Regions from separate parts of the Nocardioides aquiterrae genome, predicted to be linked through region 3. Evidence: predicted binding sites of a transcription regulator. Region 3 holds the regulator's gene; each other region holds the start of a gene.

Region 1 (9,943 bases), on a different contig from region 3:
CCGGTCCACGCGGGCGACCAGCACGTCCTCGTAGTGGGACCGGTCGAAGACGCCGAGGTATCCGGGCTCCGGCACCGCGCGGCGGATCCGCCACAGGAAGTGGTGGGCGCGCTCCTCGTCGGTCGGCGCCTTGAACGACGTGATGCGCACGCCCTGAGGGTCGACCAGACCCACCGTGTGCTTGAGCGTCCCGCCCTTCCCCGACGTGTCCATGCCCTGCAGCACCAGCAGCACCCGGCGCCGCGACCCCGTGGCCCGTCCCTCCGCGAAGAGCCGCTCCTGGAGGTCGGCCAGCTCGTCGCCCATCGCGAACAGCGCCGCCTTGCCGTCGCGCTTGCCGCCCTTGAAGCCGGGCGTGGCGTCGGTCGGGATCGCGGCGAGGTCGACGGGCCCGGACGGGACGCGGAAGACGCGCGGGTCGCTCATCTCCGGATCATCGCAGGCTTCGAGCGGGGATCAACCCAGCACCCGGCGCACGTCGAGGGCGCAGCCCACCACCGTGTCGACCGTGCCGTCCTCCTGCGGCTCGTCGAACCACAGGCCCTCGGTGAAGCCCGCCTTGGCCAGCATCCGCAGCGAGGCGGCGTTGCGGTGGTCGGGCGCCGCGAAGAACGCCGTCGCGTGCGGGAACCGGTTCCGGGCCCGGCACATCCACGCCCACAGGACCCGGGCGCCGAGCCCGCGGCCGCTCCACTCCTCGCTCAGCGCGTAGTCGACCCCGATCGCGTCCGGGTCGGGCCCGAGCACGGCGTACTCGGGGTAGTCGCCGATCCGGTAGTCCTGCAGGAACCCCACCGAGCGGCCGTTCACCTCGGCGATCCACATCCGGGTCGGGGTCATGCCGTCGATGCTCGCGCCGTACTGCTCGGCGACCCGCTCCTCGGTCGGGTCGCCGTCGGAGGCCCACCAGCGGTGCAGGTGCTCGGACTGGCGCCAGCGCGTCACCACCGGCAGGTCGCCGCGGGTCATCGCGCGGAGCGTGAACCGGTTGTCGTGGTCGACGAGGAACTGCTTGACCTCGCCCGAGAGGTCGACCGGCACCGGCTCGGCGTGCAGGCTGGCGACGGTGCGCCGCGCCGCCGCGGCCCACGACTCGCCCTCGTGGACGACCCCGGCGAGGTCGCGCCCCCGGTCGTGGACGACCAGCCGCACGCTCACCCGCCGCTCCGGTCCACCAGCGGCGGGTCCGCCGACCACGGGAAGTCGATCCAGCGGTCGGTACGGCGCCACACGTAGTCGGGCAGCACCACGGTGGCGGGCTTCTCGTAGATGACCGCGCTGCGCGCCTCCGCGACGTGGTCGGCGCAGAACGCCCGGACGATCTCCAGCGTCTTGCCGGTGTCCGCGACGTCGTCGGCGATCAGGATCCGCAGCCCCGCCAGGTCCACGACGTCCGGGGTCGGCGGCAGCATCATCGGCACGTCGAGGCGCTCGTCGACGCCGGTGTAGAACTCGACGTTGACCGCCGAGAGGTTCTTGACGTCCAGCGCGTACCCGAGCCCCATGCCGAGCCCCAGCCCGCCGCGGGCGATGGAGAGGATCAGGTCCGGCTCGTAGCCGCTGTCGACCACCTGCTGGGCGATCTCCCGCACCGCGGTGCCGAACATCTCGTAGGTCAGGACCTCGTGCTCAGTCGTCACCTGGGCATTCTGTCGTGTCGGCGCCGCTGCTCGTCCAGACCCGGGCCCGGACCGGGGCGCACCGCGCCGGCTGCGCGACCGGTCCGGTCAGCGCGAATTGCGTCGCGTGAGCAGCCACGCCACGACGGCGAGCAGCGCGAGGAAGACCACGAGCTCCGGGAGACCGATGCCGAACACCGTCACACCCTAGGCCAGGCCGTCGCCCGCACCTGGCCGGACCCTCCTAGAGCCCCGGGCCCTCCGGCTCGTCGCGGCCGGCGGCCGCCAGCTCGTCCCGCACGACCGCGAACGAGATCCCGGAGCCGTAGCCCTTGCGGGCCAGCATGCCGACCAGCCGCCGGGTGGCGGTGGCGTCGTCGACCCGGCTGAGCGAGCGCAGCTTCTTGCGCACCAGCGCCCGGGCGGCGGCCTCCTCGGCGGCGGGGTCGATCTCGTCGAGCGCCTCCCGGGCCACCTCGTCGTCGACGCCCTTGCGGCGCAGCTCCTGGGCCAGCGCGCGCTTCGCCAGGCCCTTGCCCGGCTGGCGGGACGCGATCCAGGAGCGGGCGAACGCCTCGTCGTCGACCAGCCCGACCTCCTCGAACCGGTCGAGGAGGCGGGCGGCGACGTCGTCCGGGACGTTCTTGGCCGCGAGCTTGTCGCCGAGCTCCTTGCGGCTGCGCGCCTGACCGGTCAGCTGGTCGAGCAGGATCTTGCGGGCCACCGACTCCGGGTCGGCCTCGGGCACCCGGACGGCGGCGTCCTCGGGCGGGGGTGCCGGCGGGGCCGACGCGCGGCGGGTCCACGCGTCGACCCCGGCCGAGACGTCCCCGAGCCAGTCCGGCGGTGGCACAGGGCTCGCCGGTTGTCGAGCCTGTCGAGACACGAGAGTCACCTCAGAAGCTGTCGACGCCGATCGGCTCGGCAGGCAGCGCGGCGACGTCGTTGTCGACGGTCGGGCCGACGCCGAGCTTCTCGAGGATCTTCTTCTCGAGCTCGTTGGCGAGGTCGGGGTTGTCGCGGAGGAACGTGCGGGCGTTCTCCTTGCCCTGGCCGAGCTGGTCGCCCTCGTAGGTGTACCAGGCACCGGCCTTGCGGACCAGGCCCGCCTCGACGCCGACGTCGATCAGGCCGCCCTCACGGCTGATGCCCTTGCCGTACATGATGTCGAACTCCGCCTGCTTGAACGGCGGGGCGACCTTGTTCTTCACGACCTTCACGCGGGTCCGGTTGCCGACCATGTCCTGGCCGTCCTTGAGCGTCTCGATGCGGCGCACGTCGAGACGGACCGACGAGTAGAACTTCAGCGCCCGGCCACCGGTCGTGGTCTCGGGCGAGCCGAACATCACGCCGATCTTCTCGCGCAGCTGGTTGATGAAGATCGCGGTGGTGCCGGAGTTGTTGAGGGCACCGGTCATCTTCCGCAGCGCCTGGCTCATCAGGCGGGCCTGGAGGCCGACGTGGCTGTCGCCCATCTCGCCCTCGATCTCGGCGCGCGGCACGAGCGCGGCCACCGAGTCGATGACGATCAGCGAGAGCGCGCCGGAGCGGACCAGCATGTCCGCGATCTCCAGCGCCTGCTCGCCGGAGTCGGGCTGGGAGACCAGCAGCGCGTCGGTGTCGACGCCGAGGGCCTTCGCGTACTCCGGGTCGAGCGCGTGCTCGGCGTCGATGAACGCGACGATGCCGCCGGCCGCCTGGGCGTTGGCCACCGCGTGCAGGGCGACCGTCGTCTTGCCGGAGGACTCCGGCCCGTAGATCTCCACGACGCGGCCGCGGGGCAGGCCACCGAGGCCGAGCGCGACGTCGAGGGCGATCGATCCGGTCGGGATGATCTCGAGGGGGGCGCGGGTCTCGTCGCCGAGCCGCATCACGGACCCCTTGCCGAACTGTCGCTCGATGTTCGCGAGCGCGGCGTCCAACGCCTTGTCGCGGTCTCCTCCACCAGCCATGGTCTGCTTCCTTGTCTCTCGTCGTGGTCCAGGCACGTCGACGACGCTAGAGCGAGCCACCGACAGCGCCTGGTCAGCGCCCTCGACTGCTGTGGACAACCTCGCCCCGCGTCATGCCTGTGGACCGAAACTAGCCGAGATCGAACAGATGTTCGGGAGGCCGGGCGGCGTGTCGTCAGGCCGGCGGCAGCCGGCTTCCGGGGTCAGGGGCTGTGCACCGGCGTCGGGTGGGCCGCGAGCTGCGCCGCCGTGGGCTGCGGGTTGCCGTACAGGAACGAGCTGTGCGAGATCGACCACCGCTGAGCCGTCCAGGCGCCCTCGGCGACCGGCGCCCACGGCGGGCCGCCCGCGGCGGAGAAGTAGTCGTCCTGGTTGCAGTCCAGCCGCGAGGCGGCCAGCCCGCTCCCGGCCCGCACTCCCCCGCAGCCCACGTCGTACCGCTCCCCCGGGTAGCCGTCGCCGTAGCACAGGATGTCGTTGCAGTCCGAGGGGTGGCCGGGGTTCGAGGGGTTGGCGTGGGGGGCGCCGGGCGCCAGCGCGCCCAGCGCGTGCGCCATCTCGTGGGCGATGGTCGGGCCGTACCAGTCGGCCATCGCCGGGTCGGGCCGCTTCGGGAGCCCGCCGACGGCGACGAAGAGGAAGGAGTTGTAGTTGGCGGCGTTGTCCAGGCTCGGGTCGCTGTCGCCGAGCGAGGCGGCGTAGTCCTCCGCGTGCGGCTGCCAGCCGCTCTCGGGGTTGTCGCCGGTCGCGTAGCGCGGCGTGCGCTGGAGCAGCACGACGTACTTGCGGTTGGGCTCGGAGAAGCCCTGCGCCACCAGCCAGTCGCGCAGTCCGCCGTCGCTGGTCGCCCACGGGCCCCGGTCGTAGACGTCCGCCGGCGCGGGGACCTCCCGGACGCTGATCCGGCAGTCGTCCGTGGTCACCCACCGCGGCGAGAGCGAGTCGCGGTACAGGTCGGCGTCGGAGCCGAAGAACCGGCCGGCCGACGCCGGGAACACCGACCCCGCGGCCCGCAGCGCCATCCGGGCGTTGGCCAGCTTGGGCGCCAGGGTCGACCGCTCGCCGGACGGCCGCACCCACAGCACCTGCCACGCCGAGGCGGACGTGCCGCCCGCCGCCGCCGGCTGGTAGCAGGCGACCGGGAGGTCCGGGTAGACCCAGCGCTCGGTCCATCCCGGGGCACCGTTCGACCGCTCGTACCAGAGCGGGGGCGCGACGCTGCCGCGCCGGGCACTGGCCGGCAGGCGGAACCTCGCGTACGGGTCGGCGGCGGCCTGCCCCCGCGGCCCCGCGGGCTCGGGGTACCGGGCCGACGCCGGCGGCGGCTGCAGCAGCGCGAGCAGCGGGCCCAGCAGCAGCGAGCAGGTCACGGCCACGGCCACGAGGCGGGCACGTTCCTTCGTGCGGCGGGCGGCGCCGTCCGTGGCACCGGATCCCAGCCGCGCCATCCTTGGCGACTTCACGGCGATCCTTCCCGAAGCGCCCCGTCCGTGGGGCGCACGCCAGTGCTATCGGCACGCGGCGCGGGAAGGTGAGGATTCGGAGCGGCGGGAGCGCTCGCAATTGAACGCTCAGCCTCCGTTACTCAGCGGTAGCGGCAGGCTGGCCGTTCAATTGCGCACGGGAGGGCGGCGGGAGGGCGGCGGGCGTGCGCGCGCCCGATCAGCCGGGGATGTCGTAGGTGACGTCGATGCCGTCGGCCCAGGTCGAGCAGGTGCAGCCGTCGGGGTCGGGCAGCCCGGCCACCGCGGTGGTGAGCAGGTCCTTGAGCCGGTCGAGGTTCGCGCGGAAGAGGGAGAACACCTCCTCTTGGCCCACGCCGGAGCCCTGCTCGACGCCGGCGTCCATGTCGGTCACCAACGCCAGCGCGGCGTAGCACATGCGCAGCTCCCGGGCGAGCGCCGCCTCGGGCGCCCCGGTCATGTTGATCAGCGTGCCGCCGGCGGCGGTGTGCTGCTGCGACTCCGCCCGGGTCGAGAACCGCGGCCCCTCGATCACGACCATCGCTCCCCCGGCCTTCACGTCCGGCGCGGCGGCGACCAGGGCTCGGGAGACCCGGGGGCAGTACGGGTCGGCGAACGGCAGGTGCACCGCGCCGCTCTCGACGTACGTCGACGCCCGGCGCCAGGTGCGGTCGACCAGCTGGTCCGGGACGACGACGTCGCCCGGCGCCACCTCCCGGCTCAGGCCGCCGACCGCGCACGGCGCGATCACCTGGCGGACGCCGAGCGAGCGCAGCGCCCAGAGGTTGGCGCGGTACGGGATCGCGTGCGGCGGGTGCTCGTGGTGGGGCCCGTGCCGGGGCAGGAACGCGACCCGCCGGCCGGCGACGGTGCCGACGGAGACCGGGGCCGAGGGAGCGCCGTACGGCGTCTCGACGGGGTGCTCCTCCGCGTCGTCGAGGAAGGTGTAGAACCCGGTCCCGCCGATGACCGCGACCTCCGCAGTGCTCATGGGCACAGCCTGCCAGTCAGCTCCTCCGGGCGGCGGGGACCCGGACCGTCACGGTGGTGCCGGCACCCGGAGCGCTGTCGACGTCGACGGTCCCGTGGTGCGCCTCGACGATCTTCTTGACCGTCAGCAGGCCGAGCCCGACGCCCTGGACGGCCTCGACGCGGGCGGCGTCCCCGCGGTGGAACCGGTCGAACGCGCGCTCGCGGTCGGTGGTGCTCATGCCGACACCGGTGTCGGCCACCTGGAGGAGCACGTGCCGGCCGCCGTTGCTCAGCCGGACCCGCACGTCCCCGCCGGACGGCGTGAACTTCGCCGCGTTGGACATCAGCGCGTCGGCGACGCGCGAGATCTGGTGCGGGTCCACGTCCGCGACCACGTGCTGCCCGACGTCGGCCTGTAGCCGGAGTCCGAGGTCCGCGCACTGCCCCCGCCAGCGGTCCAGCACCGCCGTGAGCAGCGCGCTCAGGTCGACCCGCTCGGGCTCCGGCTCCACGTGCTCCCGGGTCCCGTCCAGCAGCTGACCGACCAGCGCGGCGAGCCGGTCGGAGTTCGCGCGGATCGCGGTGAGCGACCGGCGCAGCAGTCGGTCGTCCTCGGACACCAGCGACTCCGCGACGTCGACGTACCCGAGGATCGAGGTCAGCGGGGTGCGCAGCTCGTGGGACACGGTGCCGAGGAACCGCTCCTGGCTGCGCCGGGCCGAGAGGAGCCCCGTGACGTCGTGGCAGACCACGACGGTCCCGAGCACGCGGCCGTGGTCGTCACGCATCCGGCGCGCGTTCCACGCCACGGCACTCGGGTCGCGCGGGGGCCCGAGCCACTCCAGCGCGTCGGGCAGGTGCTCGGACCGGCAGGCCCGCGCCAGCGCCTGCTCCTCGGCGGGCACCGCGGTCGCGGCGCCGTCGCGCCACACCCGGTCGCCCGCACGCTCCGGGTGCGCCAGGTCGTAGCCGCCCAGCTCGGCGACCGCACGAGCCGGGCCGTTGGCGAGCAGCAGCCGGTGGCGCTCGTCGTACACGACGACCCCGGAGCCGACCGCGTTGAGGATCGTCCGGCCCAGCACGTCGCGCCGCCGCAGCTCCACCACCACCGTGTGGGCGAGCAGCGCGAGGCCGGCCGTCTGGCCCTGCCAGAGCAGCAGCCGGCTCAGGCCGGTCTCCGCGCTCACGGCGTCGTCCGGTCCCAGGGCGGGCACGAGGAAGACCAGCAGGCCGCCGGCGGCCGCGACGACCACGCCGGTGCGGCCGAAGTCGGCGCCCAACCACATGGCGGGGAGCGCCGCCAGCACGGCGACCGCCGCCATCGTCGGCATGAGGTCCGCGCGCATCAGCGCGACGCCGACCAGGTCGAGGGCCGGGACCGCGAGCCACCACGGGTGCGGCGGCCGGGAGCGGCGCAGGGCCACGGCGGCGCCGGTGGCGGCGACGACCACCACGCAACCCGCCCAGAACGGCGTGCTGCTCCGCGCCTCCGGCATCCCGAGCAGCACGACCGGGGCGACGATGAGCGTGGCGGCGAGGAACACGTGCTGGACCGCTGCCCGCGCTCGGGCGAGTGCGGGGTCGTACGCCGGAGCGGTGCCCACGGTCGGGTCCTCCTTCCGAGTAGGGGGCCTCCCGGCGCGGACTCTACCCACGAAGGCGCAGGTCAGACGTGAGGGTCGCCCGCGCGCCGGCCCGCGTCGCTCAGCGCTTGGTGGCCGGAAGCTCGAGGACCCGCCACACCGACTCCCAGACCTCCTTCGGGGGCACGCCGGCGGCCAGCGCCTCCGACGCGGTGCGACCCCCGAGGTCGCCGATCACGTACATGTCGGCCCACGAGCGCGCGTACGACGGCCCGAGCGCGTCGTCCATCCGGGACCAGAACTCGGTGTGCCTCATGGGTGCCTCACGGGTGCCTCGTGCCCTTCCTCGCGGTGACGTCCAGCCAGGTCTGCTCACCCCCGGTGCCCAGATACTGCTCGACGGACTCCACCTCCCAGCCGGCCTCCTGGACGATGGTGGCCAGCGGCCCAGCGCGCCAGAACGTGAACCGCCGCGGGCCGGCGACGTGGCCGTGGGTCGACCACCGCTCGCCGTCACCCTCCTTGAGGCTGGCGCGCAGCACGCCGCCGGGCCTGGTCGCGTCGGCCAGCCGGCGCAGCACGACCGGCAGGTCGCGGCGGTCGACGTGCAGCAGGCTGGCGTTGGCCCAGACCCCGTCGTACGGCGTGCCCGGGCGGTGCGGGTCCGTCAGGTCGTCGGTCAGCGGGTCGAGCACGTCGGCGTCGTCGCCGTCGGCGCGCATCAGCTCGACGAACCCCGGCGAGACGTCGGTGCGCCGCACGCTCAGCCCGGCGACCTCGAGGGCCCGGGCGTCGCGGCCGCCGCCGCTGCCGACCTCCAGGATCCGAGCGCCGGGACCGACCGCCGCGGCGAACTCCACGATCCGCTCGTCGACGGTCTCCCGGGCGGTGCCGTCGCGGAACGCAGCCGCCGAAGCGTCGTACGACTCGACGGTCGCGCGGGCCGCCGCGGCGCGGACGTCCCAGGCGTGGTGGACCAGGTCGTGCAGGTGGTAGAGGCCCAGGCTCTCGACGGAGAACTCGCTGCCGTTGCTGCGGAACCCGCGCCGGCTCCACGCGCCGGGCGGCACCGACTCGTAGCGCTCGGCGACCGCCGCCGCGGCGTCCAGCAGCTCGGCCGCCACGGTGGCCGGGTCCTGCTCGGCATACCGCTCCTCGAGCGCGGTCTCGTCCTGGTCCCAGTTCGGGAAGGTCGGCTCGTCCTCCTCGACCATCAGCCGGACCCGCTCGTCGAAGATCCGGTTCACGTCCCGGACGTGGCAGGCGTACTCCAGCGGCGACCAGGTGGCAGGGTCCGGGCGGGCCGCCGCGTCGGCGAGGGTGAGCACCGCCTCCCACATGGTCGCGTCGTCGCGGATGATGCCGGGGATCCGGTCGACCGTGACGACCGTGGCGTCGTACCCGCACTCGGGGCACGGCCGGTGGAGCACCCACGTCCAATCCTTGGTGTCCGGCACGACCGACTCGCTCATGGCACCCATCCTCCCAGCCGGGCCCGACGGCCCGCGCGCGAGATCCCGTCAGCGTCCGGGAAGATGCGGCCGATGAGCCGCGGCTCAGCAGTGGATGGTGCGGGTGCTCTCGCCGTTGTTGGCCGGGTTGGTGTCCCACCAGCGGCTGAACGTCCAGAAGTAGATGGCGATGCTCGACCCCGGGCAGGGGCCCGTGTAGCCGACCAGGACCGTCACGGTCATCGTGGCGCCCGGCGCGAGCGCCGGCAGCATGCAGGTGCCCTGCCAGCCCTCGCCCGTGCTCTGGGTCGGGCAGTCGGCATAGGTCCAGGACATGCCCAGGTAGGTGACGTTGGCGCCGCCGAGCTCCTGTCCGGTCCGGACGCTGAACGACCCGTCGTTCGGCACGACGTAGCTCGGGCCGTAGTTCGTGATCGTGGCCGTGAACTGGATGGCCCCGGCGGCGCCGGACGTCGGCGGGACCGACGAGGCGACGTCGGCGGCGGGCCGGCCGACCAGCTCGATCGCGACGCCGAAGTCCGGCTGGCCGCCGGCGCAGAAGCCGCTGGCCTTCTTGGTCCGCGCCTTCTGGGCGACGATCGTGAGCCGGTTCGAGCCGTAGGCGACCTTGCCCACCGCGTCGGACACGTCGACCGACTTCCACGCGTTGACGCCGTCCTTCTTCCCGGTCAGCCGCGCGATCCGGGCGCCGTTGAGCTGCACCTCGACCGACGAGATCGGGTTCTTGCCCTGGTGCTGGGTGCCGTTGAGCAGGGTGCGCTGCACGTTGAGCAACAGCTCGCCGGGCGTGCCCGGCAGGTAGACGTCGCGGGTCAGCTTCACCGTCTGCGGCTTGGTCGGCGAGCAGGTCGGGGACCAGATCGCCTCGACCTGCTTCCCGGC
Region 2 (9,943 bases), on a different contig from region 3:
CGGCGCGGTCTGCTACCGCGCGGCGGAGGGGCCGGCGTTCCGCCAGACCCAGGACGACGTGGTCGCGCTCCTCGACGCGGACCCGGAGGCGCCGCCGGTGGAGGTGACCCGCGACGAGTACGGCTACACGTGGCTGCTCAACCGGCACGACCCCGCCGACATCTCCGGCCTGGTCACCGACCTGCACGCGGTGAACACCTCGCTGGAGGCGCAGGGCTTCGGGCCCGGGCTGCTGTGCTCCCTGGTGCCGTTCGCCGACGCCGGCGGCCGGACCGTCGGGCTCGTGTACCTCTACAAGCAGGGCACGTTCTACCCGTTCGCGCCGAAGCCCGGCGCCGGCCGGCAGCGCGACAACCTGCTGGAGATCCAGGTGCGGGACGCGCTCGCCGGCGAGCTGCCGCTCGAGGAGGACCTGAGCCGGTGGCTCGCGGTGTGGGGCGCGCCGGGTCTCTGACGGCCCCTCGCCCCGCGGGGTGGTTGGCGACCCCACGCCCGGTGCCCTAGCCTGCGGCGCGACATCGACCAGCCTATGGGGAGGCTCGCCGCGATGATTGACACGGATGCCCGCGACGCGACACGCGTCGCCGAGATCGGGAAGTACCGGGTTCTGACGGAGCCGCCGCGTCCCGATCTCCTCGCGCTCGTGGAGGTGGCCGCGCAGGTCGCCCAGGTGCCGATGGCCACCATCAACCTGATCACCGACACCGAGCAGGTCCAGGTGGCCACCCACGGGTTCGACGCGTCGGTGTGCCTGCGGGAGGACTCGATGTGCAACGTCGTGCTGCACGACGGCGCGCCGGTCGTCGTACCGGACGCGAGCGTGGACGAGCGGTTCCGTGACAACCCGTTCGTGACCGGCGTGCTCGGCGACGTGCGGTTCTACGCGACCCACCAGCTGCGGACGCCCGAGGGCGTGGTGATCGGCACCCTCTGCGTGTTCGACACCGTGCCCCGCGAGCTCACCGACGAGCAGGCGCACGCGCTGGTGGGTCTCGCGGACCGGGTCGTCGACCTGCTCGAGCTGGAGCTGCGCACCCGGGAGCTGAAGCGCTCGAACGAGCAGCTCGCGGCGTTCGCGGGCCAGGTCAGCCACGACCTCCGCAACCCGCTCACCGCGGTCACCATGTCGCTCGACCTGATCGGGGACGGGCTGGGCCCGCACGACGCCAGGTCGCCCCTCGTGCAGCGCGCGCTGAGCGGGACCGAGCGGATGCAGTCGCTCATCGACGACCTGCTCGCCTACGCGCGGGTGGGCGCCGAGCTGCAGCGGGTCCCGGTGGACCTGGCCGCCGTGCTGAGCGACGTGCGCGACGACCTCGCCGCGCCGCTGGCCGACGCCACAGTGGTCGCGGGGGAGCTGCCGACGGTCACCGGCGACCCCGTGCAGCTGCGCGCGGTCGTGCAGAACCTGGTCGCCAACGCCGCGAAGTTCACCCGGCCGGGCGAGCCGCCGTACGTCGAGATCGACGGCACGCGGATCGACGACGGCTGGCGGATCGAGGTCTGCGACCGTGGCCCGGGCATCCCCGAGGACCAGCGGGACCGGGTCTTCGAGCCGCTGGCGCGCATCGACGAGGAGGTCGAGGGCTCCGGCATCGGCCTGTCCACCTGCCGCCGGATCATCGAGGCCCACGGTGGCCGCATCGGACTGGCCGACGCGCCGTACGGCGGGACCTGCGCCTGGTTCGAGGTGCCGGACTAGTCCCGGGCGGTCTTGCCGGGCAGGGCCAGCATCCGCTCGAGGGCCACCAGCGCCCACTTCTCGGTCTCGGGGTCGACCTCGATCCGGTTGACGACCGTGCCGTCGACCAGGGCCTCCATCGCCCAGACGAAGTGGGGGAGGTCGATGCGGTTCATCGTCGAGCAGTAGCAGACGGTCTTGTCGAGGAAGACGATCCGCTTGTCCGGGTGGGCGTTCGCGAGCCGCTTGACGAGGTTGAGCTCGGTGCCGATCGCCCAGGCCGAGCCGGCGGGCGCGGCCTCGATGGTCTTGATGATGAACTCGGTGGAGCCCACCAGGTCGGCCTTGAGCACGACCTCGTGGCGGCACTCGGGGTGCACCAGGATGTTGATGCCCGGGATCTCGGCGCGCAGCGAGTCGACGACGTCGGGGGAGAAGCGGCCGTGCACGGAGCAGTGGCCCTTCCAGAGGATCATCTTCGCGTCGCGCAGCTGGTCGGCGGTGAGCCCGCCGTTCGGGCGGTGCGGGTCCCAGACCACGCAGTCGTCGAGCGAGAGGCCCATCTCGAGCACCGCGGTGTTGCGGCCGAGGTGCTGGTCGGGGAGGAAGAGCACCTTGGCGTCCGGCTTCTGCTGGAAGGCCCACTCGAGCGCGACCTCGGCGTTGCTGGAGGTGCAGACCACGCCGCCGTTGCGGCCGCAGAACGCCTTGATGTCGGCGGAGGAGTTCATGTAGGTGACGGGGACGACGCTGTCCGCGATGCCGGCGTCGGCCATCGCCTGCCAGGCCATCTCGACCTGGGTCAGCCGCGCCATGTCGGCCATCGAGCAGCCGGCCGCGAGGTCGGGGAGGATCACCTGCTGGTCCGGCCCGGTCAGGATGTCGGCCGACTCGGCCATGAAGTGCACGCCGCAGAAGACGATGTACTCCGCCTCCGGGCGGGCCGCCGCGTCTCGGGCGAGCTTGAACGAGTCGCCGGTGACGTCCGCGAACGCGATGACCTCGTCGCGCTGGTAGTGGTGCCCGAGCACGAACACCTTGTCGCCGAGCGCCTGCTTCGCGGCGAGCGCCCGCGCCACCAGGTCGGGGTCGGACGCCGCGGGCAGGTCGCCCGGGCACTCCACGCCCCGCTCGCTGTTGAGGTCGACGCCACGGCCCAGGGGCAGCAGCGGGAGGTCCACGGTCGTCATGGCGGAATCCTATTCTCGCGACACATCGGTCACCGCATTCACAGCAGTGCACCGTTGTGAACGTACGGCGCGGGCGGCTTCATCCCGTGCAGCCCGAGATATCCCTCGGTGTGCAGCTCGAGCCGGGCCGCGAAGCCCACGTCGAGCACCCACGGGTTCGCCGCGGTCACGTGACCGATGGTCGCGACCTCCGGGCCCTCGGCGAGCGCGGCCCACAACAGCCGGGTCGCCGTACGCCGGTTCGAGGCCGCGAGCAGCGCGACCCGGCCGCGCTCGTCGAGGTAGGCGTAGCCGGAGCCGGTGGTGGTGTCGGACACCAGCAGCCGCCACATCGACAGCATCAGCTCGTGGTCGGGCCCGTGGCCGGCGCCGCGCGCCGCGCGGTCGAGGGAGTCCATCAGCTCGACGTCCGCCGCGGTGCCCTCGCGCACCTTCTCCACCACGGGGATCGGCGACCGGTCGACGGTGCCGGTGAAGTACATCTGCGGGTGCAGCTCGAACCCCGCCTGGTGGTAGACCCGCGCGGCCTTCGGGTCCGAGGACGCCGACAGCATCCGCCGGGTGCAGGCCCGGCCGTGGTTCATCGCGGCGGCCAGCAGGGGCTTGCCGATGCCCTGGCCCTGCCGGTGGGGCAGGACGGCGTACGTCGCCAGGCACCACAGCACCTCGCGGCGGTACGACGTCGCGATGCCGACGATCCCCGTCTCGTCCTCGGCCACCCAGCAGCCGCCGGGGTCCGTGCGCACGATGTGGCAGGTCCGCCGGATCCACGACGAGCGGTGGGCGTCGGTCCGGCGGGCCGGCTCGGGGCCGCCGAGGCGCCGCATCCGGGTGTCGAGCTCGAAGAAGCCCTCGTCGCTGATCCGCTCGGCCTCGGGCACGTCCTCCAGAGTCATCGGTCGGATCTGCACGTCCGACAGACTAAGGGGGTGCGCATCCTCATCGCCCCGGACAAGTTCGCGGGAACGCTGACCGCCGTCGAGGCCGCCGACGCGATCGCCGCCGGCTGGCGCCGCCGGGCCCCGGACGACGAGATCGACCTGGCGCCGATGGCCGACGGCGGCCCCGGGTTCGTCGACGTGCTGCACGCCGCGCTCGGCGGCGAGCTGCTCGCGGTGACGGTGCGCGGACCCCACGGAGAGCCGACGCCGGCGACGCTGCTGCTGCATCACCACACGGCGTACGTCGAGGCCGCGCAGGCGTGCGGCCTGCACCTCACCGGCGGCGAGGGCGCCGAGTCCGCGTCGACGTACGGCGTCGGCGAGCTGCTCCTCGCCGCGATCGACGCCGGGGCGACCCGGATCGTGGTCGGGCTCGGCGGCAGCGGGACCAACGACGGGGGCGCCGGGCTGCTCGCGGCCGTCGGGGCGACCGCCGACCGCCCGCTCGACGCGGGCGCGACGGGGCTCTCCGGCATCCGGCACGTCGAGCTGCCGGCGTTCGACCTCGACCTGGTCGCCGCGACCGACGTCGACAACCCGCTCACCGGGCTGTTCGGTGCGACCAAGGTGTTCGGGCCGCAGAAGGGGATCGCCGAGGACCGGCTCCCGGTGCTCGACGGCTGGCTGGAGGAGCTCGCGGCGGCCACCGACCGCCGCGTCGCGCTCGAGAAGGGCGCGGGCGCCGCGGGCGGGCTGGGCTTCGCGCTGCTGCTGCTCGGCGCCACCCGCGAGCCCGGCATCGAGCTGGTCGCGCACGCGCTCCGGCTCCCCGAGCGGGCCCGGGCGGCCGACCTGGTGGTCACCGGCGAGGGCGCGTTCGACTACTCCAGCCGTGGCGGCAAGGTCCCGTACGGCGTCGCGGAGATCGCCGGCGCCGCGCTCCGGCCGTGCGTGGTGCTGGCCGGGCAGGTGCACGTGGGCTCGCGGGAGATGCGGGCGCTGGGCGTCGAGTCGGCGTACTCGCTGGTGGACGTGGTGGGGGAGGACCGCGCGTTCGCGGACCCCGCCGGCGCGCTCAGCGACCTGGCGGAGCGCGTGGCGCGCACCTGGTCCCGGGAATAACCCCTCGTGTGCGACCATTGACCGAGTAACACCCGTACCGACCTTGGGAGTACCGCACATGACCGAGCAGGTCGAGACCACCGAGCGCCGTACCGACTCCATCAACCTGAGCCCGGTCGCCGCAGCCAAGGTGAAGAGCCTCCTCGAGCAGGAGGGCCGTGACGATCTCTCGCTGCGCATCTCCGTGCAGCCGGGCGGCTGCTCGGGCCTCCGCTACCAGCTCTTCTTCGACGAGCGCAGCCTGGACGGCGACGTCGTCACCGACTTCGACGGCGTGTCCGTCGTCGTCGACCGGATGAGCGTCCCCTACCTCAACGGCGCGATGATCGACTTCGTGGACTCGATCGAGAAGCAGGGCTTCACGATCGACAACCCGAACGCCACCGGCTCCTGCGCCTGCGGCGACTCGTTCCACTGAGCCGGGCGGCAGCCTGACTCACTGATCAGCCCCGGACCTCGTGGAGGTCCGGGGCTGACGTGTCTCCGGAGGACGGCCATTGCTGCGCCCCGGGGGTCAGCGTGCCCGGATGAGCAGCGCGAACGCGAGCAGGCCGATGCCGAGGGCGAGCAGTCCCAGGTGGATCACCTTGACGATGCGTACGTCGCGAGCGGCTCTGCTGAACGCCGCGGCCGTGGCCGGGTCCGTCAGGTGGGGTTCGGGACGGTCCTCGTCGTCCCAGCGATGATGCAGCCGCACGCTGCCAGTGTCTCCCAGAGGTCAGCGGGTGGGCGTAGGCCAGCATCCCTCGGAGTCGCGAGAACCACCGTGTCAGGCGGCGGGTTCCCAGCGGAGCTCGAAGGGTGTCTGCCACATCTCCAGGAACGGCCGGCGGGTCGGCTGTTCGGTGTCGGTGGGCGTGCTCGGGAGCCGGCGGGTGCCGGTGTGGTCGACGAGGTAGATCGCGCCGTAGGGGTCGCGCCAGAGGTAGATGCCGGGGAAAGGTTGTCGGCACTCGAAGTGGCCGTGGGTCTTGATCCGGTGGTGGGTGGTGGTCATGGGCCCGTAGTTCCCGATCCCGGACACGCCGCCGTGGTCGTGGGGGATGGTGTGGTCCACCTGCATCGAGGAATCGGTGCAGGAGGCGTACGGGAACACGTCGGCCGGCGTCATCAGACGCACGGCCTGGCGATGTCGGTCCGGGATCTCGTAGGCGTCGACCGGTGCCCGGCCTTCGATGTCGAGCACCGGCTGGATGGTGAACTTCGCCTTGGGGCCGAGTACCTCGCGGACCCAGTCCTCGGTCACGGGGCCGTGGCCCTCGACCCGGGCGATGGGTTCGCGGTCGGGGCCGGCGTACATGTGCACGAACAGCACCACCGTGGGGAGCAGGTCCGCGACATCGGGCAGGTTGGGAACCTCCGACGCCGTGGTCTTGGGGAGCTGGCTGCCGGTCATCAAGAACAGCACCGCGAGGACGCGGCGCTCGTCGTCGGTGGCGTCGGGGAACGCGGTGGTGAGGTGCCGGGCGAACGCGGTGACGGCGGCGTCGATGGCGTTGATCGTGGCTAGGTCGGCGCGGATCAGGAACGAGGCCATCCCGTGGCCCTCGTTGGCCGTCTTCTTCGCGAACGCCGTTTTCGCGCGCCGTTCTTCCTTCTCCCTCGCCGCCTCGGCGGCGGCCTGGGCGACCTTGGCCTCGACCAGGGCCTCGAACCGGGTCCAGGTGATCCGCCCGTCCGCGGACTCCGCGACACCGGCGTCCACGTAGGCCGCCTGCTCGGGCGTCAGGTCGCGGGTGGCCTTGGTGACGTGCCGGGCGTAGGAGGCGCGCACTTCGCCGGCCAGCACGCGCTGCCACAGCTGGGGGTGGCGGTGGTGCAGGTCGAGGGCGTCGGCGATCAGCTGCCGGCCCGCGAAGGTGGACCGGCCGATCCGGGCCCCGAACGTGGCGGCGGCGAACTCGGTGACCTCCGGGGTCCCGGCACCGCCATACCGGCGAACCTGCTCCCGCCCCGGCAACGCCTGCGTCGCAGGGTCCAGCCGGTCGGGTGAGTGCACGACCGCCCACTGATAGGCCAACCGGAGCAGGTCGGTCTCCGCATCGCGGATGGTGTCCGCGCAGCGGCCGGCGGCGTCGAGGATCTGCTCCTCGGTCATCGCCTGCAGCGCTTCGGTCATGGGAACAGTCCAGCACCGGCCACCGACATTCAGGCCCCGAATCAGGCTCGAGATCCCATCATGTGAGATACTTTCCGAAACTTTCTTCGAGTCTTTACTTTCGGTGTGCGGCCACCCGCCGCCGGTGCGCCGGGAGACGGCCGCGACCACCCGCCCGCCGTTCCCGTCGTTGCCATGTCGTTCGCAACCACCTGCTGACCCGCAGGCCGCGGGCATGAGGCGGGGGGCTCGACAAGCTCGACCACCGGCGGCGCCCGGCGCCCGCCGTCCCCGTCGCTGCCATGTCGGTCGCCACCACCCACCCGCCCTCAGGCCGCGGGCATGGGGCGGGGGCTCGACAAGCTCGACCACCGGCGGCGCCCGGCGCCCGCCGTCCCCGTCGCTGCCCTGTCGGTCGCCACCACCCACCCGCCCTCAGGCCGCGGGCATGAGGCGGGGGTCTCGACAAGCTCGACCACCGGCGGCGCAGGCCACGGACACCCCTCGGGGGACTCGACAGGCTCGACCACCGGCGACGCAGACCGCGAGCCGGAGCGGACCGCGACCACCCGCCCGCCGTACCCCGTCGCTGCCTGTCGGTCGCAACCAGAAGCGGGCCGCGAGGTGCTGTCAGCCGGCGCTGCGTCCGTCGTACCGGAAGCTGCCGGAGCGCTCAGGCCTCGCCGTAGATCGCCCGGGCCAGCCGGGCGGCGGCCTCGGGGATCGCGATGTCGTGCTTGCCCTGCTCCTGCGCCAGCTGGGCGGCCGCGGCGCGGACCGGGCGGGCGAGGACGGCCTGGGCCGCGAGGCAGTCGGCGGTCATCTCGGCGGGGGACGAGGCGTCGTCGTACGCGAGTCGCTGGGCGGTCATGTCACCGACGCTAAGGGCTACCGATTGGTACTCCGAGCGGTACCGATCGGTAGTGTTCCGTCACGTGTCTCTGCTGATCGCGGGCTCCATCGCCACGGACCACCTGATGACCTTCGGTGGCAAGTTCGCCGACTCCCTCGTCGTCGAACAGCTCGACAAGCTCTCGGTGTCGTTCCTGGTGGACGACCTCGAGATCCGCCGGGGCGGTGTGGCCGCGAACATGTGCTTCGGCATGGGCCAGCTCGGCCTGCGGCCGGTGCTCGTCGGTGCGGCCGGTGAGGACTTCGCCGACTACCGGTCGTGGCTCGAGCGGCACGGCGTGGACTGCGGCCACGTGCGGATCTCCGACAGCCAGCACACCGCGCGCTTCGTGTGCACCACCGACCCGACCGGGGCCCAGATCGCGTCGTTCTACCCCGGCGCGATGAGCGAGGCCCGGCTGATCGAGCTGGGGCCGATCGCGGCCCGGGTGGGGGAGCCGGAGTACGTCCTGATCGGGGCCGACGACCCCGACGGCATGCTCCGGCACACCGACGAGTGCCGGCAGCGTGGCTACCCGTTCATCGCCGACCCGAGCCAGCAACTCGCGTTCAGCGGCGGCGAGCTGATCCGCAAGCTCATCGACGGCGCGGCGATCCTGTTCTCGAACGAGTACGAGTCGGCGATGATCGAGCAGAAGACCGGCTGGTCGCCCGAGGAGATCCTCGAGCGGGTCGGCATCCAGGTCACCACGCTCGGCAAGGACGGCGCGCGGATCCTGCGCGCCGGCGAGGAGCCGATCGAGCTGCACGCCGCGAAGAACGTCACCGCCGTCGAGCCGACCGGGGTGGGCGACGCCTTCCGCGCCGGCTTCCTGGCGGCGATGGCCTGGCACGTCGGCCTCGAGCGGGCCGCGCAGGTCGGCTGCGTGCTGGCGGCGTACGTCGTCGAGACGGTCGGCACCCAGGAGTACTCCTTCACGCCGGCCGAGTTCCTGGCCCGGATCGAGGAGTCCTACGGGCCCGATGCGGCCGAGGACGTCGCGCCGCACCTCAAGCGCCTGGGCTGATCACCCGGAGCCGACCCGGCCCTTCACGCAGCACTGGTCCGGCTCGGGCTCCAGGCAGGCGGTGACGCCGCAGCCGACGCCGTCGGCGAGGCCCTGCACGAACGCCCTGTTGAGTCCGCAGACCAGCGCGGTGTGCGTCTTCGCCAGCGTGTCGAACGGGCAGTTCGCGAGCAGCACGGTGTCGTCCTCGAGGCGCGGCTCGAAGCCGAGCCCCGCGAGGGCCTCGGTGAACGTCGCCAGGTCGCCCGGGGCGGCCGCCTCGCGACCGGCCTGGGCGGCGGCGTCCTCGAGGGCCGCGGACAGGTCGCCGCCGGACGCGGCCCGCTCGACACCGCTGGCCAGGATGTGCCCGACCAGGTCGTACCTGCGGTCCGGCAGGGACACCGCGACCTGGACCTCCGCGCGCCGGTAGAGCTTGCTCGGCCGGCCGGCGCCCGGACCGGACCGGCCGCCGAGGCGGCGGTACTCGGTGGTGAGCAGCCCGGCCTCGACCAGGCGGTCGAGGTGGAACTTCGCGGTGTGCAGCGGCACGCCCACCCCGGACGCCGCCTCCTCCCGCCCGACCGGGTCGGGGCGCGCGACGACGTACTCGTAGAGGGCGAGCCGGGTGGGGTCCGCGAGGGCGCCGACGCTGGCGGCCTGGGAGGCGAGGTCCACGGGACGACCCACTTTCTAAAACAGAAAAGTCTTGACGCAATGGTGCCACGGCTTCTAACGTCAAAACAATTGCTTTTTAGACGTGTGGAGGAGCCATGACCACCCTGCACCACCTGGACCGCTGGCGCGTCGAGCACCACTCCCGCGTCGACCTCCGGGCGGCCGAGTCCGCCGCGACCGACCTGCTGACGGCGCTCGGCATCGACCTCGCCGACGAGTCGACGGCGGAGACGCCCCGCCGCATGGCCCGCGCGCTCGCGGAGATGCTCAGCCCGACCGCCTTCGAGATGACGACGTTCCCCAACGCCGAGCAGTACGACGAGCTCGTGCTCGTCCAGGACATCCCGGTGCAGTCGCTGTGCGAGCACCACGTGCTGCCGTTCGTCGGCGTCGCG
Region 3 (9,943 bases):
TCAAGCCCGAGGACGACGAGATGCCGTGGCGCGGCCTCGACGTCGGTAGCCCGTTCGACTACGGCAAGCAGGCGATCCTGTACGTCGCCCGGCACCTGCCGCCGCCCGGCCGCGACGGCCTGGTCCAGGCCCAGCTCGACGAGATCGTCGACCTCGTCGACGCCGCCAACGGCCGCACGCTCGGCCTGTTCTCGAGCCGCCGCGCGGCCGAGGCGGCCGCGGCCGTCGTCCGCGAGCGGCTCCCGCACCTGACCACGCTGGCGCAGGGCGACGCGCAGCTGCCCGAGCTGGCGGCGCAGTTCGTCGGCGACCCGCACACCTGCCTGTTCGGCACCCTCAGCCTCTGGCAGGGCCTCGACGTCCCCGGCGACACCTGCCAGCTGGTGCTGATCGACCGGATCCCGTTCCCGCGCCCCGACGACCCGCTGCTCAGCGCCCGCCAGAAGGCCGCCGACGAGGCCGGCGGCAACGGCTTCATGCAGGTCGCCGCCACCCACGCCGCGCTGCTGCTCGCCCAGGGCGCGGGCCGGCTGATCCGCACCCACACCGACCGCGGCGTGGTCGCCGTCCTCGACCCCCGGCTGGCCACCGCCCGGTACGGCGGGTTCCTCAAGGCCAGCCTGCCGCCGATGTGGACGACGACCGACCCGGCGTTGGTGCGGCAGGCGCTCAGCCGGCTGGCCGCCGGCTGAGCGCGCCCCCGGCTACTTGGTCGCCACGGCCCGCACGTAGAGCTTGCGCCCGTCGTCGTTCGAGGTGCCCATGCACGAGTACGGCCCGCCGTTCCAGCAGGTGTAGCTCGTGCCGGCGTTGACCAGGGTGACCTCGACGTAGGAGACGCCGGCCGAGCCGAACACCACCTTCTTCGACCCGCCGCCGCTGGCGTCGAGCGGGACCACGAGCACCTGCGGGGCCCCGGACCGCTTCGCGACGGTCACGACGGCGGTGGTGCCGGTGGACTTCGCCGGGAGGTCCACCGTCACCTTCAGCTTCCAGGCCCGGGACGACAGCCCACTGCCCGGCACGAACCGCGCGGTCGCCGCGGCGAGGTGGTCGACCGTGGCGACCAGCCACTTGCTGTCCTTCTTGCCCGAGGAGAGCTTGACGGTGCCGGCCGGCGCCGCGACCGGGTAGTGGTTGGCCGCGCCCTCGGCGTAGTAGCGCTGCGGCATCCGGTTGGCGGCCGCGAAGGCCGCGAAGGCCGCGGTGGCGTCGACCCCGCGGTCGGCGAGGACGCTCTCGACCGCCTGCATCGAGTACTCGTCCGTGGCACCGGCGGAGCCGTCCGCGCGCCGCCACATGTCGCGGACCAGCGTGGGCAGGCCGCCCTCGGCCGCCGGGATCTGCTCGGTGAGGAAGCGGAAGAAGATCCACTCGCCGTACTGCGCGCCGTCGTCGGCCCCGCTGTCGGCCCACGTGTCCAGCGGCCGCCCGGGCTGGCTGAGCGGGCTCGTCGCGAGGTACTGCAGGTTGTCGTCCACGTCGGTGTAGAGCTCGTCCTCGGCCCAGGTCGCGGTGGCTTCCATGAACCACGGGTCCTCGTAGTAGTCGTAGGCGAACTGCACGGCGTGGAAGTACTCGTGGGCGGCCGTGACCTGGAGGTTCTCCAGCGGCGTGTTCGTGGGGAACTGGCTCGCCTTGAAGTCGTTGTCGAGCACGCAGTACGCCCAGGCGTCGTACGGGCCGCCCTGCGGGACCTGCTGGTCGCTGGTGCAGTAGCCGTACATGCCCTGGTCGCCGACGTCGGTGAGGTAGATGTCGGTCTGGGCGTTGCCGCCGAGGGTGCCGTCCGGCTCGGGGGTCCGGTAGCCCGCGCCGGAGTAGGTGCTGCGTACGTCGTCGACGGTGGCCATGGCCGCCTCGACGTAGTCCGGCGTCCCGTCACTGTCGGTGTCGCCCACGGGGACGGCGTCGGATCCGGTCGTGTCCCAGTGGTAGCAGTTGCTCGCCGTGCAGGCGGAGTGCGCGAGCACCGGGCGGTCCAGCGCGCGGGCGGCCGCCGCCCGGTCCGCGCCGGTGAGCTCGTCGCGCAGCTGCACGAGGCGGAGCAGCATCATCGTGGCGTCGCGGGTGGGCCGGCCGGCGTGCCCGGACAGCACGGCCTGCGCGTCGGCGAGCGCCGCGCGCGCCTCGGCGGCGCGGGCCGGCGTGGACTTCCCGCCGGCGGCAGCGGCCCCGGCGGTGGCCGAGGTGGTGGTCGCGGTCAGCCCCGAGACGACCAGCAGCGGGACGGTGAGCGCCGCGAGCAGGGCGCGAGAGGGTGATTTCGCCATGGGGACAGCCAACCGCGTCAGCCGCCACCGCGCATGACGAATGGGGACGATTCGTCGGCCCGGACGCTAGCGCAGAGCCTTCGCCCGCACCCGGAACCGCAGGCCGTCGTCGTCCGGGCGGCCCTGGCAGGAGAACGACGTGCGCTTCCAGCAGGTGTAGTGGATGCCGGCGTTCGCGAGGGTCACCTCGACGTACTTCACGTCCTGGCCGAACGGGAGCGTCCGGGTGGCGTCGCCGGCCGCGTCCAGCCGGACCTGCGTCGCCAGCGGGCGGCCACTGGTCCGGTACACGGTCGCGATCGCGCCGGAGCCGCGCCCGCGCGGGGGCAGGTCGAGCCGGAGCTTGAGCGAGCCCGCCCGCATCTTCGCCGCGCGGGTGAACCGCACGGTGCTCGCCGCGAGGTGGTCGACGCGCCGGGCCTTCCAGCCGGAGTCGCGCGAGCCGCCGGTGAGACTCACCCGGCCCGACAGCCGTCCCTCGGGGTAGCGGTTGGCCCTGCCCTCGTCGTACGACGTGCCGGGCCGGCGGTTCGCGTCGGCGAACCGGACCCACGCGTCGCGCATGGTCGTGCCGCGCGCAGCGAGCGTGTCGGCGACCGCGCGGATCGAGTACTCGTCGGGCCCGCCCTTGGCGCCGTCGGCGAGCTCCCAGGCCTCGCGCACGAGCGTCGGCAGCCCGCCCTGGGCGTCCGGGTAGCGCTCGGTCAGGTAGCGGAAGAAGATCCAGTCGCCGTACTGCCGCACCCCGAGGTTCTCGAAGTGGTCCATCGAGCGGTCGGGCTGGGTCAACGGGCTCTGGGCCAGGTACTGCAGGTTGTCGTTGACGTCGTCGTACAGCTCGTCCTCGGCCCAGGTCGCGGTGGCCTCCATGAACCACGCGTCCTCGTAGTAGTCGTAGGCGAACTGGACCGCGTGGAACAGCTCGTGCGCGGCGGTCACCTGGAGGTTCTCCAGCGGCGTGTGGTTCGGGAACTCCTGGTAGTCGTTGTCGAACGCGCAGTACGCCGGAGCGTCGTACGGGCCGGGGTCGGTCGGCGTCGCGTCGCTGTCGCAGTAGCCGTAGAGCCCCTGGGTGCCGAGGTCGCTGAGGTAGATGTCGAGCAGCCCGTTGCCCCCGGCCGTGCCGTCGGCCTCGGGGGCGCGGTAGCCCGCGGCCCGGTAGGTCTTCAGCACCGACTGGGCGACCCGGGCGACGCGGTCGACGTAGTCGCGGGTCGCCTTGTCGCTGCCGCTGGTGAACCAGTGCACGCACACGGTGGTGAAGCACTGCGACCGGTCGCCGCCGGGCCGCTGCAGCAGCGCCGCGGCGCGGGCGCGGTCGGCGGGGGCGAGCTCGTCGCGGTGCGCGCGCAGGTCGCGCAGCACCAGGGTCTGGTCGCGCGACCCGTCCGGGTGCTCCGCGGCGGCCAGGGCGCGAGCGGCCGCGCGCGTGCTCGCCGGGCCGGACTCTCCGCCGTACGCCGGAGCCGCGAGGAGCGGCAGGGCGAGCGCGACCAGGGCGGCGACGGGACGGCGGAGCACCCGCTCACTCAACCCCACGGACCTGAGAAACCCCAAGCCGACACTCACAGCAGGGCGCGGCCGTCCCAGCCGCCGCGGGGGCGCCCGACGCCGAAGAACGACGCGACCGTGGGGGCCACGTCGAGGGTGCGGGCCACGCGGGGCGTCGCCTTCCCCTTTGGTACGGCGGGGTGGCCGCCGCCGATGAAGAACGGGATCGACCGGGTGGCCGGATGCCCGTGGTTGCCGGGGATCGGGTTCGAGCCGACCGGGTCGGGGTCGCTGAACCGCCATCCGGCCTGGCAGAACACCACGACCTCGCCGGCCTCCGGGCCGAGCCGCAGCCAGTCGGCCCGGCGGTCCCAGGCGGCGAGCACGCCGTCCTGGGCGCGGGCGACCGCGCGCATCCGGCGGACCGCCTCCTCGCGGTGGCGGCGCGGGCCGGTCCAGTAGAGGAGGTCGGCGCCGCCGTTGTCGGCGATCTGCACGTGCCCCGCCAGCAGCGGGTCCGCGGCCAGCGGCGCGGCCAGGCTGATCACCCGGTCCGGCAGCGACCAGTCCATCGAGTGGTCGGCGAGCACGATCACGACGGAGTGCTCCCAGCGCCCGGAGGACTTCAGCGCGTCGACGAAGCGCTGGACCTGCAGGTCGGTGTCGGCCAGCGCCGACCGCCGCGCGACCTGCAGGGTGGTGCCGGACAGGTCGCCGTGGCCGAACCGGTCGATGTCGCCGAGGTTGACGAACATCAGGCTGGGGTCGAGCTCGTCGAGCATCCCCAGCGCCGCCTCCATCGTGGCCGCGTCCGGCGCGTGCCCGCTGACCGGCACCGTCGGCTGCGGCTCCCAGCGGTGCGTGGCGCGGGCGCCGAACACGCCGTACAGGTACTCCTTGCTCAGCACCGTGCCGGTGGTGAGACCCCTGCGGTTGAGCCGCTCGATGACCGTGTCGCAGCGGATGTCGGAGGCCCGGTCCAGGTCGCGCACCGCCCCCAGCGCCCGGTCGTAGACCGAGTTCGCGGGGACGCCGGAGCGGTCCGGCCGCACGCCGGTCATCATCATCACGTGGTTGGGGATCGTCTCCATCACCGGCATCGACGACGCCTGCGGGAAGCGCAGCCCGCCGTCGCGCAGCGCGGCGAGGTTCGGCGTCAGGTCGCCGTCGATCTCGTCGGGGCGGCAGCCGTCGACCACCAGCACGTACGCGCGCCGGCGCCGGCCGCCGACGGCCAGGGACGGCGCCCCGGCCGCGGTCGAGAGGACGACGCCCGCGCCGGTGGCGAGGAAGGTACGGCGGCCCAGGCCGGTCGGGGTGGTCACAGCGGCTCGGCCGCCTGCTCGACCCGCGCGGTGCCGGTCGGGGTCCGGTACGACACCGACCACTGCACCGAGGTGTCCCGGTCGGCTCGGTCGCCGATGACGTACCAGTCCATCTGCGCGCGCTCGGCGGTCACGTCGAGCACCGAGAACCCGTGGCTGTCGAAGTCGAGGTACTTGATGTGCCGGTTGTTCGCCAGGATCGCCTGCTCGACCGCCAGGCTGGTGGTGCGCGGCGGCGTGCCGGTGATGTCCTTGAGGTTGTTCGAGGTGACCGACGAGCAGACGAACTCCACGCCCGCGCTGTCGCCCACCGGGTACGACGAGGCGTCGTACGGCAGCTCGGCCGCCCACCCGGAGTGGATGTCGCCGGTGAGGAACAGCGCGTCGCTGACCTGGTGGTCGCGGATGTGCTCGAACACCTCGCGCCGGTCGTCGGTGTAGCCGTCCCACTGGTCGACGTTGTACGGGCTGCCGTCGCGGGGGAGCAGCCCGGTCACGTCGTTGACCGGGTCGAGCAGGTCGTGGGGCACCGCGCCGAAGTCGACCGGCGCGATCATCACCGGGTTGCCGACGATCTTCCACTGCGCCCGGCCACGGCGCAGCGACTCCTTGAGCCAGCTCATCTGCTGCCGGCCGGTGATGGTGCGGTCCGGGTCGCTGACGCCCGAGTCGGGCACCGGCAGCGGCTGCGGGACCTCGGTCTGCAGTTGCCGGCTGCGGTAGCTGCGCAGGTCGAGCATGCTGATCTCCGCGAGCCGCCCGAACCGGAACCGCCGGTAGAGGCGGTCGCCGTCGCGCAGCCGCGCCGTCCCGTCCAGGCGCACCGGCATCCACTCGTCGTACGCGCGGTGCGCGCGGGCCCGGCGCAGCGGGTAGGCGCCCTGGGTCGCGTCGTCGTGGTTCTCCGCGCCGTCGGCCCACTGGTCGTTGGCGACCTCGTGGTCGTCCCAGGTGATGATCCACGGGTACTTCGCGTGCAGGTCCTGCAGGTCCGGGTCGGTCTTGTACTGCCCGTGCCGCTGCCGGTAGTCGTCCAGCGACACCATGTCGTGGCCGGGCACGTGGGTGCGGATGTCCTCGTCGGAGGAGCCGTAGCCGTACTCGCCGGGGGCGTACTCGTAGAGGTAGTCGCCGAGGTGCACCACCGCGTGCAGGTCGTCGCGCTCGGCCAGGCCGCGGTACGCCGAGAACCAGCCCGCCTGCCAGTTCGCGCACGACACCACGCCGAAGCGCAGGTGGTCGGGCCGGTCGTCGCGGGCGGGCGCGGTGCGGGTGCGGCCGGTGCGGCTGGTCACGCCCGCGCAGCGGAACCGGTAGAAGTACCAGGTCGCCGGGGCGAGCCCGGTGACGTCGACCTTGACGGTGTGGTCGCGGCTGGGGCCGGTGGCGAACGTCCCGCGGCGGACGACGTGCTGGAACCGGCCGTCGGTCGCCACCTCCCACGACACGTCGACCTTCGGCCCCTGCCCGGACCCGGGCGTGCTGGCGGCGGTCGGCGTCACCCGGGTCCAGATCAGCACCGCGTCGGACAGCGGGTCGCCCGAGGCGACGCCGTGCTGGAACACCCGGTCGCGGCCGGCCGCGGCGAAGGAGGGGTTGGCGGGGACCCCGAGGAGCCCGGTGGCGGCGGCCGTCCCGAGGACGGTGCGGCGTCGTACGTGCGGAGGCGTCACGCCTCGGTAACGACGCTCGCCTCTCCGGGTTCCGCCCGTTCCGTGAGTTCACCCGGTGTTCGCCGGCGCCACCGCGAGGGCCGGAGCCGGTCCAGCGGGATCCGGCCCATCGCCTCGGCCAGCGCCCAGCCCGCGATGATGACCATCCAGCCGACCACCGCGTCGATCACCCAGTGGTTGCCGGTGCCGACGATGACCACGGCGGTGCCGACGGCGTAGATCCAGCCGAGCGCGCGCACCCAGTAGCGGGCCGCGTACAGCTGCAGCGCGAGCGCCACCCACAGCGACCAGCCGGCGTGCAGGGACGGGAACGCCGCGAGCTCGTTGGTCAGCCCGCCCAGGCCGCGGGGTGCGGACGCGTCGGCGCCCCACCAGCCGTCGGCGGAGTGCAGGCTGAGGACGTCGACGTACCCGGCGACGTAGCGCGGGGGAGCGGTGGGCAGCGAGATGTAGGCGAGCAGCCCGAGCAGGGTGCCGACGGCCAGCGCGCGGCGGGCCGGGCCGTAGCGGTCGGCGCCGAGCCGCCACAGCCAGATCAGCACGGCGGCGGTGACGACGTAGTGCAGGGTCGCGTACCAGTAGCTGCCGGCCAGGCCGAGGATCCGGTGGTCGGTGAACAGCTGGTTGAGCGGGATCTCCCACTGGATGCCGATCAGGCCCTCGAGGTGCAGCAGCTCGTTGGCGCGCTGCAGCGCGGGGTCCATGTTGGTGTCGGCGAGGAGGCGGGCCAGGCTGTACAGCACCCAGAGGCCCATCACGAGCACGACCTCGAAGATCGCCCGGACCCACCGCGGTGTGTGCCGCCGGTTCCGGGCGTAGGACGCAGGTGCTGTGGTCACAGCACCAGCGTTGTTCATGCACCCTCCTGCGGACATCCGGGGCTTGCCCGGAACCAACACCAGGGTCTGGTCAGGGATTCCCCGAGGGTTCAGGTGCCGTCTAGACCCGGCGCAGCACTGCTGTCACCTTACCGAGGATGGTGGCATGGGTGCCGTCGATCGGATCGTAGGCGGTGTTGTGCGGCAGCAGCCACACCTTTCCGTCCTTGCGCTGGAAGGTCTTGACGGTGGCCTCGCCGTCGATCATCGCGGCCACGATCTCGCCGTTCTCGGCGGTCGGCTGCTGGCGGATCACGACGTAGTCGCCGTCGCAGATCGCCGCGTCGACCATCGAGTCGCCGCGCACCTCGAGCAGGAACAGCTGCCCGTCGCCGACCAGCTGCTTGGGCAGCGGGAAGACGTCCTCGACGCGCTCCTCGGCCAGGATCGGGCCGCCGGCGGCGATCCGGCCGACGACCGGCACGTACGCCGCCGCGGGGACCGCGTCGCCGACCCCGGTCTCGTCGAACACGCTCTCCTCGGCGGCCGACATCGAGCGCCGCGCCGCCATCACCTCGGGCAGGAAGACCTCCAGCGCCCGGGGCCGGTTCGGGTCCCGCTTGAGGAAGCCCTTCTCCTCCAGCGTCTTGAGCTGGTGGGCCACGCTCGAGGAGCTGGTCAGGCCGACCGCCTCGCCGATCTCGCGCATCGACGGCGGGTAGCCGCGCTTCTCGATGGAGTCCTTGATGTGGGCGAGCACCCGCTGCTGGCGCGGGGTCAGGCCCGTCGCGTCGGGCGGACCGTCGGGCAGTTCCGACACCTTCTTCTGGGTGGCCATGGGCGAACGGTAGTCCTCCGGACCGTCCGGGTTCAAACATCTGTTCGAACGGCGTGTCGCCGCCGGGACCTTCGCGACACGTTCGAACAAATGTTCGCGTCGGTCCTTGTGTCGTTCGAACACGTGCTCTAACGTCGTACACACGTTCGATCGAACACCTGATCGAGAGTCCGGTCCAGACCGGTCCGCGAGGACTGTCGGTGGCCGCCTCTAGAACTGGTGTCGACCACCCGGCCACCTCACTTCCCCAGGAGCCACCGATGAGCGCGATCACCGCCAGCCCCCTCCACCACCAGCACGGCGCCGTGCGGCTGACCCGCCGCGGCCGCCTCGCGGTCTTCACCCTGGCGCTGCTCGTCGTCCTCGCCGTCGGCTTCGTCCTGGCCTCCGGCGCCGTCGGCACCGGTGAGCCCGGCACCCCCGAGCCGACCCGCGTGGTCGTGGTCGGCTCCGGCGACACTCTCTGGGAGATCGCCGCCGGCCTCGCCGACGACGGCGACGTGCGGGCGATGGTGGCGAAGATCCAGAAGCTCAACGCGCTCGACTCGGGCATGCTCACCGCCGGCCAGAAGCTGGTCGTCCCGATCGGTGGTTGAGGTGCGAGCGAAGCGAGCCTCGAAACCACCATCGCGCAACTGAAGACTTCGCACGGCCGCCTCGACCCCGGCCGTGCGAAACCGGGGAAGACGACGGGCGGGACCACCAGGTCCCGCCCGTCGCGGCTTCTGGTCTACCTTCGGGCCATGGCCGGCTACTCAGGCACCCCGCTGGAGCGCAAGCTCGGCATCCGGGAGGGCCAGGTCGTGTTCCTCGACGGCGCGCCGGGCGACCTGGCGCTCGAGACGGCGGGCGCCCGCGTCGTCCGCCGCCTCCCGGCGGCCGCCGACGTCACGCTGACCTTCCACACGACCCTGGCCCGGCTGTCCGAGCGGCTGCCGGCGCTGCTCGAGCGCACCTCGTCCGCCGGGATGGTCTGGGTGTGCTGGCCCAAGAAGGCGGCGCAGCGGGCGCTCGGGATCGCCAGCGACCTCGACGAGAACGTCGTCCGCGAGCTCGGGCTGCGGCTCGGGTTCGTCGACGTCAAGGTCGCCGCGATCGACGACACCTGGTCCGGGCTGAAGTTCGTGCGGAGGCTCGCCGACCGGCGCGGCTAGCGGGCGGCGCGGCGCCCGCCGATCGGCCGCGGCTCGTCGTCGCGCGGGGTGGGCGAGGGTCCCCGGGTGATGCCGAGGCGGCGCAGCACCCGCGCGACCAGCATCAGCCCGACGAACAGGCAGGCCACGGCGCCGACCGACGCCAGCGCCAGGAACCACCACGCCCTGGTTTCGCCGCTGCGGGCGGTGGAGCCGAAGTCGATCGCGGCGTACACGAGGTACCCCCATGCGACCACGCATGCGGTGATGCCGAGCGCGAGCAGCAGCACCGGCTGAAAGCCCCGCTTGGGGCGCGGCCCCCGGCGCGATCCCGCGTGCTTGTTCCCGCTCCCCGACGCCACGGGCTCATTGTCTCCGATCGGCCCCGAGGT

What was found. Region 3 encodes LexA, which represses DNA repair genes until DNA is damaged. Its sites were predicted from a motif close to TCGAACANNTGTTCGA; they were not measured.
Region 1: recA (recombinase RecA) is a predicted target of LexA. The motif match lies at 3,712-3,727, and genes of this name have one in related genera.
Region 2: ABD086_RS17170 (HNH endonuclease signature motif containing protein) is a predicted target of LexA. The motif match lies at 7,068-7,083, and genes of this name have one in related genera.

Annotation. Positions count from the first base shown of each region.
Region 1 covers NZ_BAAAJE010000029.1:31,623-41,565, forward strand. The annotation lists gene ABD086_RS22285 (polyphosphate kinase 2 family protein) at 1-426, opposite strand, end outside; gene ABD086_RS22290 (GNAT family N-acetyltransferase) at 457-1,158, opposite strand; gene ABD086_RS22295 (phosphoribosyltransferase) at 1,155-1,640, opposite strand; gene ABD086_RS22300 (regulatory protein RecX) at 1,864-2,472, opposite strand; gene recA (recombinase RecA) at 2,516-3,571, opposite strand; gene ABD086_RS22310 (hypothetical protein) at 3,775-5,034, opposite strand; gene ABD086_RS22315 (S-methyl-5'-thioadenosine phosphorylase) at 5,234-6,025, opposite strand; gene ABD086_RS22320 (sensor histidine kinase) at 6,042-7,610, opposite strand; gene ABD086_RS22325 (DUF3046 domain-containing protein) at 7,711-7,905, opposite strand; gene ABD086_RS22330 (class I SAM-dependent methyltransferase) at 7,913-9,061, opposite strand; gene ABD086_RS22335 (hypothetical protein) at 9,146-9,943, opposite strand, start outside.
Region 2 covers NZ_BAAAJE010000018.1:71,581-81,523, reverse strand. The annotation lists gene pspAB (PspA-associated protein PspAB) at 1-454, shown strand, start outside; gene ABD086_RS17200 (sensor histidine kinase) at 548-1,702, shown strand; gene nadA (quinolinate synthase NadA) at 1,699-2,871, opposite strand; gene ABD086_RS17190 (GNAT family N-acetyltransferase) at 2,910-3,782, opposite strand; gene ABD086_RS17185 (glycerate kinase family protein) at 3,801-4,874, shown strand; gene erpA (iron-sulfur cluster insertion protein ErpA) at 4,933-5,292, shown strand; gene ABD086_RS17175 (hypothetical protein) at 5,389-5,571, opposite strand; gene ABD086_RS17170 (HNH endonuclease signature motif containing protein) at 5,644-6,993, opposite strand; gene ABD086_RS17165 (hypothetical protein) at 7,646-7,843, opposite strand; gene ABD086_RS17160 (carbohydrate kinase family protein) at 7,908-8,891, shown strand; gene ABD086_RS17155 (helix-turn-helix transcriptional regulator) at 8,892-9,548, opposite strand; gene folE (GTP cyclohydrolase I FolE) at 9,644-9,943, shown strand, end outside.
Region 3 covers NZ_BAAAJE010000006.1:544,342-554,284, forward strand. The annotation lists gene ABD086_RS09500 (ATP-dependent DNA helicase) at 1-692, shown strand, start outside; gene ABD086_RS09505 (MXAN_6640 family putative metalloprotease) at 705-2,273, opposite strand; gene ABD086_RS09510 (MXAN_6640 family putative metalloprotease) at 2,340-3,794, opposite strand; gene ABD086_RS09515 (alkaline phosphatase family protein) at 3,839-5,089, opposite strand; gene ABD086_RS09520 (alkaline phosphatase D family protein) at 5,086-6,762, opposite strand; gene ABD086_RS09525 (phosphatase PAP2 family protein) at 6,759-7,601, opposite strand; gene lexA (transcriptional repressor LexA) at 7,702-8,418, opposite strand; gene ABD086_RS09535 (LysM peptidoglycan-binding domain-containing protein) at 8,679-9,014, shown strand; gene ABD086_RS09540 (DUF3052 domain-containing protein) at 9,162-9,572, shown strand; gene ABD086_RS09545 (hypothetical protein) at 9,569-9,913, opposite strand.